Regions from separate parts of the Paenibacillus sp. YPG26 genome, predicted to be linked through region 3. Evidence: predicted binding sites of a transcription regulator. Region 3 holds the regulator's gene; each other region holds the start of a gene.
What was found. The regulator LexA, encoded in region 3, represses DNA repair genes until DNA is damaged. The targets are predictions, from matches to a motif close to CGAACATATGTTCG.
Positions count from the first base shown of each region.

Region 1: addB (helicase-exonuclease AddAB subunit AddB) is a predicted target of LexA. The motif match lies at 1,869-1,882, and genes of this name have one in related genera.
Region 2: LDO05_RS13515 (YolD-like family protein) is a predicted target of LexA. The motif match lies at 1,729-1,742, and genes of this name have one in related genera.

Region 1 covers NZ_CP084530.1:1,428,373-1,433,142, forward strand. Annotated here, with positions in the region: gene LDO05_RS06585 (Na/Pi cotransporter family protein) at 1-188, opposite strand, end outside; gene LDO05_RS06590 (class I SAM-dependent rRNA methyltransferase) at 317-1,693, shown strand; gene addB (helicase-exonuclease AddAB subunit AddB) at 1,976-4,770, shown strand, end outside.
Region 2 covers NZ_CP084530.1:2,863,293-2,868,062, forward strand. Annotated here, with positions in the region: gene LDO05_RS13500 (hypothetical protein) at 1-147, opposite strand, end outside; gene LDO05_RS13505 (hypothetical protein) at 353-760, shown strand; gene LDO05_RS13510 (DUF3889 domain-containing protein) at 946-1,269, opposite strand; gene LDO05_RS13515 (YolD-like family protein) at 1,344-1,676, opposite strand; gene LDO05_RS13520 (GNAT family N-acetyltransferase) at 1,972-2,430, shown strand; gene galU (UTP--glucose-1-phosphate uridylyltransferase GalU) at 2,565-3,431, opposite strand; gene LDO05_RS13530 (GtrA family protein) at 3,438-3,851, opposite strand; gene LDO05_RS13535 (glycosyltransferase family 2 protein) at 3,848-4,770, opposite strand, start outside.
Region 3 covers NZ_CP084530.1:1,928,909-1,933,678, reverse strand. Annotated here, with positions in the region: gene LDO05_RS09100 (hypothetical protein) at 8-523, opposite strand; gene LDO05_RS09095 (aldo/keto reductase) at 554-1,546, opposite strand; gene LDO05_RS09090 (DUF896 domain-containing protein) at 1,638-1,811, opposite strand; gene LDO05_RS09085 (LysM peptidoglycan-binding domain-containing protein) at 1,937-2,302, opposite strand; gene lexA (transcriptional repressor LexA) at 2,488-3,114, shown strand; gene lepB (signal peptidase I) at 3,192-3,737, opposite strand; gene LDO05_RS09070 (hypothetical protein) at 3,842-4,006, opposite strand; gene LDO05_RS09065 (hypothetical protein) at 4,006-4,320, opposite strand; gene LDO05_RS09060 (nucleotidyltransferase family protein) at 4,462-4,770, shown strand, end outside.

The sequences.
Region 1 (4,770 bases), 500 kb from region 3:
CTGCTCTGCAGCACGGCGGTGACCAAGGTGCTGAATATCATCCCCTTCAAGGGTGTGATTGTGGATGCGTTCAGCAGCTTGGTCAGCAGAGGGCCTGCCCATGCATGAAGGGCGGACTCCATAATTTTCATACCGAACATAAAGAGGGAGAGTCCGAGTGTCAGTGGGATAATAATTTCACGAAGCAGCAGGATGAATCCCTCCTTCTGTGTTGTTGCAAGCGTCTTACTGTTAAGTTATGCGGAGAGTAATACAAGCATGACAAGCCTTGAACTGGCTTGAGTTATAATTTATGAAGAAAATGGAGTGATATTTGTTGGCATCCGTAATCTTGTCGCGCAGCCGGAGAAAGAGGCTGGAACAGGGACATCCCTGGATTTATAACAATGAGATTGAGACCATTGAAGGGGAAGCTCAGCCGGGTGAGCTGGTTGAGATTCTGAATCATCAGCGCAAATATCTGGCGACAGGATACTACAACCCCAAGTCCCAGATCACAGTAAGAGTTGTGTCTTATCAACCGGTTGAGGAGATGGATGAGGCCTTCTTCACCAGAAGGTTCAAGGAATGTCTCCAGCTGAGGGAACGTTTTGTGTCTGAGAATGCATACCGTCTTGTGTATGGCGAGGCTGATTTCCTGCCCGGGCTGGTTGTCGACCGCTTTGGCGATGTACTCGTCATCCAGGTATTAACTCTTGGAATGGATCTTCGTCGTGATCAGATCGTTAAGGCACTGGTTGAGGTCGTGAAGCCTCAGGGTATCTATGAACGAAGTGATGTCAGCGTACGTGAGATGGAGGGGCTCGAACAGATCAAGGGGCCGCTGTACGGCACATGTCCACGGCATGTGACCGTAATGGAGAATGGCCTGGTTATCTCTGTTGATATTGAAGAGGGCCAGAAGACAGGCTATTTCTTCGATCAGCGAGAGAACCGCGCCTCCATTGAACCATTGATGACAGGCTGGGGAGCCCGCAGCGGGATTACTCTGCAAGAGGCTGCTGGCGACCAGGGTGAGACCAGGCTGATTCCAGTCAACAGCAAGGGCAAAGAAGTTACTTTCCCATACTGGGATGGGGCAACAGTACTGGAGTGTTTTTCCCATACGGGAAGTTTCACTCTGCATGCGTGCAAATACGGTGCGAAAAAGGTTACCTGTCTGGATATCTCGGCCCATGCAATTGAGAGTGCCAAAGCCAATGTGGAGCTGAACGGGTTCGGTGAACGTGTGGAATTCGTTGTTGCCGACGCTTTCGACTATCTTCGTGAACAGGTAAAAGGGGCAGATGAACGTAAAGCCCGGGCCCAAGCTGCAGCAAGCAAGGCTGATACTTCGGTGCCAATGACTGCGGGCGGCGGACGTACATGGGATGTGGTGATTCTGGATCCGCCAGCCTTCGCCAAGACGAAGAGCGCGGTTAAGGGAGCTGTCCGGGGTTATAAGGACATTAATCTGCATGGAATGAAGCTGGTAAATGAAGGCGGTTATCTGGTAACGGCAAGCTGCTCGTACCATATGCGCCCTGAGCTGTTCCTGGAGACTATTCTCGATGCGGCAGCCGATGCCGGCAAGGTGCTTCGTCTGGTGGAATGGCGGGCAGCAGGCAAGGACCACCCGCAAATTCTGGGCGTTGAGGAAGGGCATTATCTGAAGTTCGCTGTCTTCGAGGTTCGAAGCAAGAATAGTCTATAAAACGCTTGCCGCGTACGTTGAAAGTTATAGTAAAAAGGGCTCTCGATTTAGTTGAGAAGCCCTTTTTTATTTGAAGCCCACAGATTACTCTTTTGGCGGCGCACAGCAGCCTATATCTACCTGATATTCCAACCCTATCGCAGCGGCGGGTTCCTGAGCCTGGACCCAAATTTTACAAACATACGTTCTCTACTTAAGGGACTCTATGTGATATAATAGGAGGCATATTTGTCCGTGTAAGATTAGCGGATATAGACGGGAATTTGGGCAGGAGGCCTGTAAATGTCACTTCAATTTATCATTGGCCGGTCCGGCAGCGGGAAGAGCAGCCTGGTGCTGGAACAGGTTCGTACGAGACTGCGCGAGGACCCGATGGGCCCTCCAATCATTATATTGGTTCCTGAACAAGGAACATTTCAAATAGAACGCGCGCTCACAGAGAGCGAAGAGTTAAGTGGAACCATCCGGGCTCAGGTGCTTGGCTTCCGCAGGTTAGCGCTTCGGGTTATGCAGGAGACGGGCGGTTCAGCTCTGATTCCTATTAGTGATGAGGGAAAAAGGATGCTGCTGTACAAAATTATGCGGCGCCGCAGAAATGAGCTCAGATTGTACAAGAATGCGGGGGATCAGCTGGGGCTGATTGACCGCTTGAATACACTCTATACCGAGTTCAAGAAGTATGCCGGAGATGCTGCTGTGCTTGAATATCACCATTCCCAGCTTCAAGGCACCGGAGAGGAGTCCTCTCTGCTTAAGGACAAGCTGCACGATCTGTCGCTGCTCTATAAGGAGTTTGAGGAGGAACTGTCGCATCATTACGTGGACGCAGAGGATCATGTGATCAAGCTGGCTGAAGGTGCGGCTAAATCTTCCTTTTTGAGCCATGCCGAAATTTGGATCGACGGCTTCTATACATTCACCCCGAAAGAATATGAGGCGATTGGGCAGCTCATGAGAACGGCAGCCAAGGTACGGATATCGCTGACGCTCGACAAGCCTTATGACAATGGAACGCCGCCCCATGATCTTGACTTGTTCCATCCCACAGCATTGGCTTACATGAAGCTGAGAGCCCTGGCCGAGTCTCTGTCCGTTGAGGTTGACGACACAGTGGTATTAGATACCAAGCCATTCCCACGGTTCGTTCAGAGCGAGACGCTTGCTCATCTGGAGTCCGCTTATGAGCGGCGTATCCGGTGGAAAGGGGAGCTTCCTTCGGATTTCCGCCGCAGCCTGAGCCTGCACGCAGCACCTGACCGCAGGGCGGAAGTGGAAGAGACCGCCCGTGCCATTCGTAATCTGGTGCAGGAACACGGAGCCCGGTGGCGGGATATGGCGGTATTTGTGAGAAATATAAGCGATTATGAACATATCGCGGCTTCAGTATTTGAGGATTATGATATACCTTACTTTCTCGACCAGAAACGTTCGATGCTGCATCATCCGCTTATTGAATATGTTCGGGCTTCCCTGGATGTGGTGCAGAAATATTGGAAATATGATGATGTGTTCCGCTGTGTCAAGACAGACTTCGTACTCCCGTTAGATGAATCAATTACGAGAAGTGATATGGACGCGCTTGAGAATTATGTTCTGGCAAGCGGGATTCACGGGTCCAGATGGACGGATCAGCGGCCTTGGAAAGGAAGACCAAGCCTCTCGCTCGAAACTTTGGCCGCTGCAGAAGAAGCCTCAGGTTCGAGCGGCATGGTTAGGATCGAGCTCTGCCGTCATGCGATTGCCGTTCCTCTAGGGGCATTTGAGAAGCGGTTTAAGAAAGGGAAGACCATTCGCGAGAAGTGCGAAGCCGTCTACCGTCTTCTTGAGGACATTGAAGCTCCGCAGCGGCTGGATCTGCTTGCTCACCGTGCTCTTGCGAAGGGGCATCCCCAGGAGGCGATGGAGCACAGGCAGCTGTGGGGAGCTATCCTTGACCTGCTTGATCAGATGGTTGAGATGATGGGCGATGAGACATTAAGCAATGAGATCTTTGCAGGGATTCTGAACACGGGTCTGGAAGGCCTCAAGCTGGCTCTGGTACCGCCTACTCTGGATCAGGTTCTGATCGGCTCCACCGACAGAACACGTACCAGTCATGTGCGGCATGTCTTCCTGCTTGGGGTTAACGAAGGTGTCATGCCGTCTCTGATTCAGGAAGAAGGAATATTGACGGATCAGGAGAGAAGCGTGCTGGCGAAGACAGGAATGCAGCTCTCACCAGGGATTACACGCCAGCTGCTGGATGAGAGGTTTCTTGTCTATCATGCACTGTCCGCTGCAAGCTGCTCGCTCCGGGTGAGTTATCCGTCCGCAGATGAGGACGGGAAGCCGCTGCTGCCTTCCGAGGTGATTAGACATCTATACACTATATTCCCTGCTCTGCGCGAAGGGATTCAGGAACGGACAGCTTCAAGAGAAGAGACAGATGACTTGGCAAGAATCACTTATCCATCCCCGACACTTACGGAGTTGATCGGCCAGCTGCGCCTATGGAAGACGGGAACGGAAATAGCACCAGTCTGGTGGGAAGTCCTGGAATGGTATAGAGCTAGGCCCGAGTGGAACGGGAAGCTGCGTCAACTGCTTGGATCACTCGAGTACCGTAATCGGACCCATACCCTAACGCCGAATACCAGCCGCAAATTATACGGGAAAAGACTGCGGACCAGCGTCTCCCGGATGGAACGGTTCGCATCCTGTCCATTCTCTCATTTTGCCTCACATGGATTGAAGCTTAGAGAGCGGCAGCTCTACCGTCTTAAAGCTCCGGATATCGGTCAGCTCTTCCATGCGGCATTAAGTGCGATGGCGGTTACCTTCAAGGAACAGAACCGAAGCTGGGGCAGCCTGTCTTCTGATGAATGTGTGAGGGAAGCCGAAGCGGCAGTGGACAAGCTGGCTCCCAAGCTGCAAGGAGAGATTCTGTTAAGCTCGAAGCGGTACGGCTATATTTCGCGCAAGCTTAAGAACATCGTCGGCCGCGCTTCTGTAATTCTTGGGGAACAGTCACGCCGAGGAAGCTTTGAGCCAATCGGGCTGGAGCTTGACTTTGGACCTGGGCGCACGCTTCCCCCGCT
Region 2 (4,770 bases), 930 kb from region 3:
TGGTCCGTCGACACTTCCCCATTGGAATACTTCGAGCTCGATATTTGCTGTAAGGTTAATGGAATCATTAATACAGCTCACCAGAATTTGGCCTGCAGCGGTTGGCCCTGTTGAAGGATTGTATATGGCTCCAGTCGTGTAGGGCATCTCCCGTTCTCCCCCTTCTGCATTGCGGGCGCTTTTATACCAACCTGTACCCCCTCCATTTAAAATATGCGAATAATTCTAAGACGAACAGGCCAAATGGCAAAAAGTTCAGGATCCTATCACCTATCATGGCTGATATACAAGAATAAGCAGATCACAAGCATATGGTAGATATGCAGGTATTCCACATTTGGAGGTGATTGATATGACTCTTTCTATTATTGATTTTGGCCGCAGCGTTCCCAACAGCTTCACCCAGTCTACCAACATTCCGCTAGTAGCTATCCCAAGTGCCAACACTCTGGCCAATTTCGGTCTGCTTACTAATCTGGGCGGTGTTGTCGAGCTTCACGTTAGCTTAGGGGTACAGGCTACTGCCGGAAGCCCCACCGTGCTCATCTCCCTGATTCGTGATGTGACAGAGATCGCCAACTCCCAGACCACGATTTTCACCCTCAATGCCTTGGAGACGATCAGCTTCTCGTTCGTGGATACCACGGCCCCGGCCGGCTATCACTCCTATACACTTCAAGCTTCCGTCTCGAACAACTTCAATTTCAACAGGGCTAATGTAATCGGACCTATCGTATTCTCAGGGACCTCTCTGGCTTAATTGCTTAACTGCCTTGCAGACTTATTGATGAGCATTCTGCTCGGTTAACACTTGCTTATTGAATACGTGCTTACTGAATACGTGCTTACTGAATACGTGCTTACGATGAAAAGCCGGGGCTCCCTGCGAGCTCCGGCTTTATTCTCATTATTCAGCTGTTCTTATCCCTATCATCGCTATGATCCCTATTCAGCAGCTTCTTTGTATTTGATGTCCAGCAGTTCTCCGGTATCTTCATTGAACTGTACACTTACATAGACACCAAATTCCTTGGAAGGCTTCTTCACGATTAACTTGAACTGCTCTTCATAGATAGAATCTCTGATCGCCTTCCTGCCGATATGCTTATAGTCGGTAATGTCGGCATTATACTTCTTCTTCGTCTCCAGGACAGCCACTCTGCCCCACTCCGCATAGGAAGGCTCCGCCATAGCCAAATTCCCCGCACCCAGCATACTTATAACCAAAGCTGCGAATAATGTGATCATCCCTTTTTTTGCGGCTTGCATGAGGTCTTCACTCCTGACTTTGAAATTCAAATCTTATTATTCAAAGATGGAGTTCAAATTATACCAATGATCCGCTATCTGGAGGCCCCGATAATCTCCCTGATCTTGATCCACTGCCAATCCTCACCCAGCTGCAGCTTGATCTCACGGCTGTGGGTATGAATAGAAGTGACGACACCGCGCAGCTCCGTATCTTCATATTCCCCCCACAGCCTGACTGTGACCACTGTACGGGCTCTGAACGATTCACTCAGCACGCGCTCAATCAGCTCCAGCTCTTGGGCATCCACAATTGGCTTTGTGCGGCGATTCCGCTCGCGGCCTGCCCGAATAATCGCCTCCTTGTGCTCCGGCAGCATCATCCTTGACGATTCCCATAATCCATTCGCCTCCAGCTTCCCTGCCATAACCCGATCCTCCCATCTCCTACTCGCTAAGATACGTTCACAAATATATACGCGAACACATGTTTGTATTATATCCAGTTCGCCAAATCTAAATCAATGTAAATAAAATCCTGTTATATGTACATCTTCCACAGCAGGAATTAACCAGCCGCGGCAAGAATATAAGTGGACGCCCTGTTGTCTACTGTGCTGCATTGTCCAACCTGGTATCAGTGTAGCGCCTGTTTTCGAATTCGAATTATTTATAATGCTCACGGTTAGAGGAACTTGTATCAAGCTAAAATAACCAGCAGACATGGAGGGTAACAGAACCAATATGCCTAAGATTCGTCTAGCGAAGAAAACAGAGTTTGAAGCATTAACACTTATTTGGTTAAATGCCACTTTGGCAGCACATTCTTTTGTGGAGCGGGAACATTGGGAAGCTGGACTGCCAGATATGGAGAACAAATGGCTCCCTATGTCCGAGAACTATATTATTGAAATCGGGGAGCCTCCGAGAATTGGAGGGTTTCTCTCTCTCGTCGATAATTACCTCGCAGCTATATTTATCGATCCTCGTGTTCAGAACGAGGGGTGGGGGTCAGAACTGCTTACCAAGGCCAAGCAGCTCAGGGACAGCTTGACACTGAAAGTCTATCAGAAGAATGGTCCAGCACTGAGCTTTTACCTTAAGCACGGCTTTGTTATTGACCATGAAGAAGTAGACAGCTCCACAGGCGAGAAGGAGTATGTTATGAAATGGTGCAGATAAAATAATCAGTGTCCCCTTGTGCTGCAGCTGCAAGAGGGCACTGATCGTTAAGGTTCCATATAGAATGCTTGGTCAAAATGGACATAAGTTATGCCGAATCCATTTCCCGGCTTGTCGAAAGAGCTCTAGCAGCCTTACTGATGAACAAGCTGCTTCAAATAGGGCATAAGCAGCGGATACAGTTCTTCCTGGTTAAGCCCGATCTCCAGGGTAGCCTGAATATAGCCGAATTTGTCACCGATATCATATCTCTTCCCGGCGAGTTCAAGAGCAAGCAGCCCTTCTGTACCGCAAATTTTATGCAGCGCATCTGTAAGCTGGTATTCCCCGCCGGCTCCCCGGTCGATCTGCTCCAGCACGGAGAAGATGGAAGGCTGAAGGATGTACCGGCCCATCACAGCCATTTGAGAGGGCGCCTGTTCGGGAGAAGGCTTCTCCACCAGTCCTCTCACCTGATAAAGTCCACCTTCTGCGGTGGAAGGATCGATGATGCCGTATTTGCTTACATCGGATATCGGGACCGGCTTGACGCCGATTACAGGCTTCGCAGTCTCTTCGAACACGGAGATCAGCTGTCTAAGAGCCGGAGGCTCGGAGACCATAATATCGTCTCCAAGCAGAACGGCGAACGGCTCATCTCCGATGAATTGCCTGGCGCAGAGGATGGCATGGCCCAGGCCCAGCGGTTCCTTTTGCCGGATATAATGAATTCCTGCGAGCTCACTGATGGCCTGAACCTCAAGCAGCAGATCCTGCTTGCCCTTCTCCTTCAGGATGCGTTCCAGTTCAACGGACTTATCGAAGTGGTCCTCGATTGATTTCTTGTTGCGTCCGGTTACGATAATGATGCTCTCAATTCCGGACTGCACTGCTTCTTCCACAATATATTGAATCGCCGGCTTGTCGACGATCGGGAGCATTTCCTTGGGCTGTGCTTTGGTTGCCGGCAGGAAGCGGGTGCCGAGTCCGGCGGCGGGAATTACGGCTTTTCTGACTTTCATATGGGTTCACTCCTGTCCATGTTGATCTCTAGTCTGTTGTTGCCCGAACACAAGATAACGGCTTCCCGCATAATTAACGAGGATGCTTACTGCCGTGGCAGCCAGCTTACAGAGGGCAAGATTCATTCCCGTGCTGGCGGACAGCGTATTTAGTACGAACGTGGATATCGTTAATGCCGCAAGATTGACCAGCACAAACCGGAGAAGCTCATCCTTCCTGTTCTGATTACGTTCCTCACGAAAAGTCCATCTGCTGTTCAGAATATAGCTGTTCAGTACGCCGCAGCTGTAGGACAAGACTTGGGCGGGAATAACAGGGGTGCTCACCCAGATGAGGAGTGTGAACACAGCCAGATCAATTCCGGTATTAAGGAGTCCCACCAGCCCGAAGCGCATCAGCCTAATAATTCTGCTGTTCATACCTTGGTTAAGCGCTCTTGAGCGAGCTTGCCCTCCTGCTGGTGGATCCCGTGCAGTTCATTCACAATATAGAGCGGCCGCCCCTTGGTCTCATCATAGATCCGGCCGATATATTCTCCGAGCACCCCGAGCATAATCAGCACAAATCCATCGAACACCAGCATGATCCCAATGAGGGAAGGCCAGCCTTTGCTTGTTGCTCCCGTAAATAAGGCGAGATACAGAACATACAGGAGGTAGACGAATCCGAGAATGGACAGCGTCATTCCCGCGTAGCCTGCCAGCTTCAGCGGTTTGTAGGAGAAGGACATGATTCCGTCCAAAGACAGCTTGACCATCCGTCTGAGGGGATACTTGGTCTCCCCGGCAAAACGTTCCTCCCGTTCATACTCCACCGCGGTCTGGCGGAAGCCTACCCAGCTGACCAGACCGCGGACGAACCGGTTCTTCTCCGGCAGTTGTTTCATCTGCGCCACGACCTTGCGGTCCATCAGGCGGAAATCCCCTGTATCTACCGGAATATGAATATCGGTGGAAGCCCTGAGAATCCGGTAGAACATGCTGGCAAACCACTTTTTGAAGAGCGTCTCCCCGTTTCTTTTAACCCGCTTCGCATAGACAACCTCGTAGCCTTCCTTCCATTTATCAATCATCGTGAGAATCAGCTCGGGAGGATCCTGAAGATCGGCATCAATAACAATCACCGCTTCTCCAGACGCATAGTCCATACCTGCTGTAATGGCAACCTGATGTCCGAAATTCCGCGAGAAATCAATCAGCTTGACGGTGTCGTCCCAGCAGCTGTAATCCTTAATAATCCCGGCACTCTGATCCCTGCTGCCATCATTAACGAAGATTAACTCATAGGGATCCTGCAGGGTTCCCATTACTTTTTTAAGACGTCTATAAGTCTCCTGAA
Region 3 (4,770 bases):
CCTTTTATTAGTGATTCTCTACTGTAATTTTGTTATTTCTCCCAAATTCTCTCAGACGCTCACCCATTACCTCGGTATTGAATCTGTTACGGGAGCGCATGAAGATCCACTTTTGACCGCTGCCTTTAGGTACAATCGTAACAGAACCCTGACTTAGAACAATCTTCTGGATACTATCTGCGGACAGCATGCGATCCCGGTTGAATTTGGAGGTATACAGAGCATTCTTGCCAATTCTCAGATACGGCTTCCTTATAAAGGTGATAACCCCCAGCATGATATACAGACCGATGGTAAGCCAATACAAGAAGGAATTAATTTCGCTGCCCCCTCCTATGAAGCCAAGTGAAGCATACATTACCCCGAACAGGATCAGAATTGAAGGTAGAATGAAATTTCGGCCTTTGAATGTTTCTCCTTCTCCACTCAGGCCCATCTTACCTGGTTGAATCCCCTGCTTCTTCTGCTGCATAAGCAGTCTTTGTTTGTTCTTCTCAACTTGTTTCTCAAATGAACGTGCCATACTACGACTTTCCTCCTCGGTTGTCTGCTGTTAAATCTGTCTCTTGAACTTTCGAATGAAGCGGCCAGGATACTCGTCTGGAAGACAGCTTACCTCATCAAGGTGACGTCGCTGCTCACCATCCAGCTCAAAATCCGCTGCACCTATATTCTCATCGAACTGCTCAAGCGTACTCGCTCCAAATATGGGTGAAGTGATTCCCTCATGACCCATTAGCCAATTAAGGGCAACCTGAGAAGGAGTGCGATTGACCTCCTCGGAGATCTTAACCACCTGCTCAAGGATGTCAAAATTCTTCTCCGTAGCCCTGTATTCCCACGAGCTCTCACCGCCATTGGCCGCACTGAGCCGCCCTTGATCTGGCTTTGGTCCCCGTGAATACCGGTTCGTGAGGAATCCACCGCCCAGAGGTGCCCATGGTATAATGCCCACATTCTCTTCCAGACAAAGAGACATCATTTCTCTGTCGGCCTCACGATTAAGCAGACTATATTGCTGCTGAAGTGACACATACCGGGCGCAGCCCCTCATCTCACTCACAGCCAGACTCTTCATCAACTGCCAGGATAAATAATTCGAACAGCCAATATATCGTACTTTACCTGATGTGACCAGATCATCAAGTGCTCGAAGCGTCTCCTCTACCGGGGTAGCTTGATCCCATACATGAATTTGGTACAGATCGATATAATCTGTTCCAAGCCTTCTCAGACTTGCCTCAATGCCGTCCATGATATGCTTGCGGGAGGCACCTTGGCCGTTCACATGCCCAGCGGTAGACATCCTCACCTTGCTGGCTAGAATAACTTCTGATCTGCGGTCACGAATACTATTACCTACAATTTCTTCTGATTGGCCGCCAGTATATACATCTGCGGTATCAATAAAGTTCCCTCCAAGATCAAGGAACCGGTGGATCATTGCCATAGAGTCCTTCTCACTGGTTGTCCCACCGAAGGTCATGGTGCCCAAACATAACTTCGACACTGCCAGACCACTTGTTCCTAGATAGGCGTACTTCATTACTTGCCCCCCTCTTGAAATCATGAAATCGTCCACCATGTAATAAGTTAGTTAAATGAAAGTATGTACTTCCGGCCAAAGGCCGGACTAATTATTTATCTACAATTTCTATTGAATCCAATTGTTGACGGAAGTTTCTGCGAATATTCTGCAGATAAATTTCCCGCAGCTCAGCTCTCTCAACCGTTTCTTCCTCAGTCAGTCCTGACTCTTTATGTTTACGCGCAAGCTCGTTGATGCGCTGTACCAAGCTATCAATATCCATGCGTGACTCCTCCTTCAGTTAAGGCATTAACTCTTACTTTGACATGAGAAAAAGAGCTTGTCAAGGCATGTCAAATCCTTGAAAAACTCTCTTGTCAGTTAATCTGATTGGATTATAGCAATTGATCAATTCACAGGGATTGCAAGTACATCCCCAGCTTGAATTTCACTGGTTGGCAGCTGGTTCACTTCTTTAATACTACTTATAACGTCCCGAATGTCTTGGTCGTCCGTCTTGTGGGCGGAGGCAATGCTCCATAAAGAATCGCCAGGCTGTACGATGACCTGAGGAAGCTCGGTTGAACCGGAATGGTTGCTTGAGGAAGCAAAGGCTGTAATCATCCCCGTACAGGTTACAGCGATGAGTAATACTAGGGCGGCAACCCGAACATATATGACTTTGGACATCAAGTGTTCCAAATTAAATTTATGTCTGCTGGGCTCGGCAGGAATTGATTCATGAATACTTTGGTATGTAGAATATCTTAACATGTTCTCTCACTCCAAACGTTTGTTCTTGTTTCTGAAATTAATATAACACGAACACTTGTTTCGTTCAATAGTTTTTTAGAACAATTGTTCGCTTTAATTTTAGAACCATTTAGAACTTACGTTTGTACGAACGGTAGTTCTATGTTATAATTTTTCCAAACGTTACTAAATGGGGTTGATATCATATGTCTAAAGTATCCAGTCGCCAACAGGCGATCCTTGAATTTATAAGAAATGAAGTCAGATTGAAAGGTTACCCTCCCTCCGTAAGAGAGATTGGAGAAGCAGTTGGACTAGCTTCCAGCTCCACGGTTCATGGTCATCTGGACAGGCTGGAGAAGAAAGGTTTCATTAGAAGAGACCCTACCAAGCCGCGGGCAATTGAACTGCTGGGTCAAGAGGATGCAGACAATTATAATCTCTTCGCACATACGGTTGCGCGCGTGCCTGTTATCGGTAAAGTAACAGCGGGCGTACCCATTACAGCCACAGAGAATATTGAAGACTATTTCCCTCTCCCTAACCATTTCGTGAGTGATAAAGAAGTATTTATGCTCTCTGTCATGGGCGACAGCATGATCGAGGCAGGTATCCATAATGGTGACTTTGTTATCGTTCGTCAGCAACAGACCGCCGAGAATGGCGATATTGTTGTGGCTATGACGGAAGATGACGAGGCAACAGTGAAGACCTTCTACAAAGAGAAAGACCATATTCGCCTTCAACCCGAGAACCCTACGTACGAACCTCTTCGCCTCAAGCATGTTACCATTCTGGGCAAAGTCGTCGGGCTGTTTCGCGACATTCATTAACCTTCCTGATTCTTCCCTTCATACAACCACAAAGAAGAGGATGCCGCTCGGGCATCCTCTTTTCACTATTTATAATACTATTTGAATTGTTCAATACCCATGACGTGATCAAATGGAATTGGGCCTAGTTCTCTACTATCCCTACTAATATTCCTGTTATCCCCTAAGACAAAAATATGGTTATCCGGAATAATCCATTTCCTGTCTTCGGAAGGATTCATTTTCTCTTTGATATAAGGCTCAACCAAAGCATCGCCGTTTCGATACACCTGTTGATTCTTAATTTCAATCACATCCCCAGGCTTGCCGATCACCCGCTTAATGAAGAAGATATGATCATTTGTGGTACCATTTATCAGCTGGATCAAAGGGTGCTCCACAATATTGTCCATGAATGAACGCTCACGGTTCACCCTGCTGTCAATCACAACAATATCTTCATAAGCTGGCATGTGTGAGAAGGTTCGGGCAAGCTTGGAGGTGTATGCTCTTTGCTCATCCTGCAGTGTCGGCTCCATCGATTGACCGTCAACCTTATAGGGCTGGAAGACAAAGATACCAATAAAAAGACTTAGAACAAATGCAATGGCGATAGCGGGAATATAACCAATAATAATTTTCAACAGCTTCACGGTAGTTAGCAACCTCCCTTTAACTTGTTAAGGGAAGTATATCATCTCCTATTTTACTAATACAAATTTCCCCTATTCATCCTTCTATTGCCTAGTTATTTCTCATTATGATTGCGGTAAATCAGCTGCTTAGCAAAATGATTCTTCCTTATCTCCGCCTGGATCTCGCGAGACAAGCTTCTGTAGCGCTCGATGGATACGGTGATCCGCCGCGAGGCTTGGTGCAGGTCCTCCTCCTTGCTTCGTTGCTGCTGCAGCATTAGTTCGATCCATCTGTACCACCACATGCGGTATCACTCCCCTCATTCTTTTCTACCTTCTTAATACTCTTGAACACATCCAGTACCGGTTCCCACAATTCTTCTCGTTCCTTGTCCAGAATCGCTTGCAGCCGATCCCGATCCTCTTCAGCTTTATCCAGCAGTCTCCTTGGCACCAAATCTCCCTTAATTATCATTCTAACAAGGACAATCAATACCATAAGCAGGATAAAGGTAAGAAGAACCGCGAGACCATACTTCTCAGCAAGCGGCAGCAGCTTCTCAATGGTTGATAGCTCACCGGATTCCATCATCCTTCCTCCTGTCCGATAGAGTATATTACAATGTATGCTATTACTAGATTAGGAGAGATAGTCAATTCTCTATTTACTTAAAAATTATTGAGGACTATAATTATTAGAACGTATGTTCTTAACGTGAATAAGGGGGTACCTATGCTGTTTTGTACTGAAGAGGACATTATCTGTCTAATTGAACATGATGAATGGATGTTAAGCCTGCTAAAGGCTGCTGCCAGATTAGAGCTGCCGGATTGGTGGATCTGTGCGGGCGCCATCCGCTCGAAGCTCTGGGATGTTGTGCATGGTTATTCCAGTCCTACCCCTCTCGCTGACATTGATGTAATCTTCTTTGATCCAAATAATCCGAATGAGGCATATGAGAAGGAGTTGGAACAGAGGCTGCTATCCATTCAACCAGGCCTCCCTTGGTCTATCAAGAATCAAGCGCGCATGCATATACCT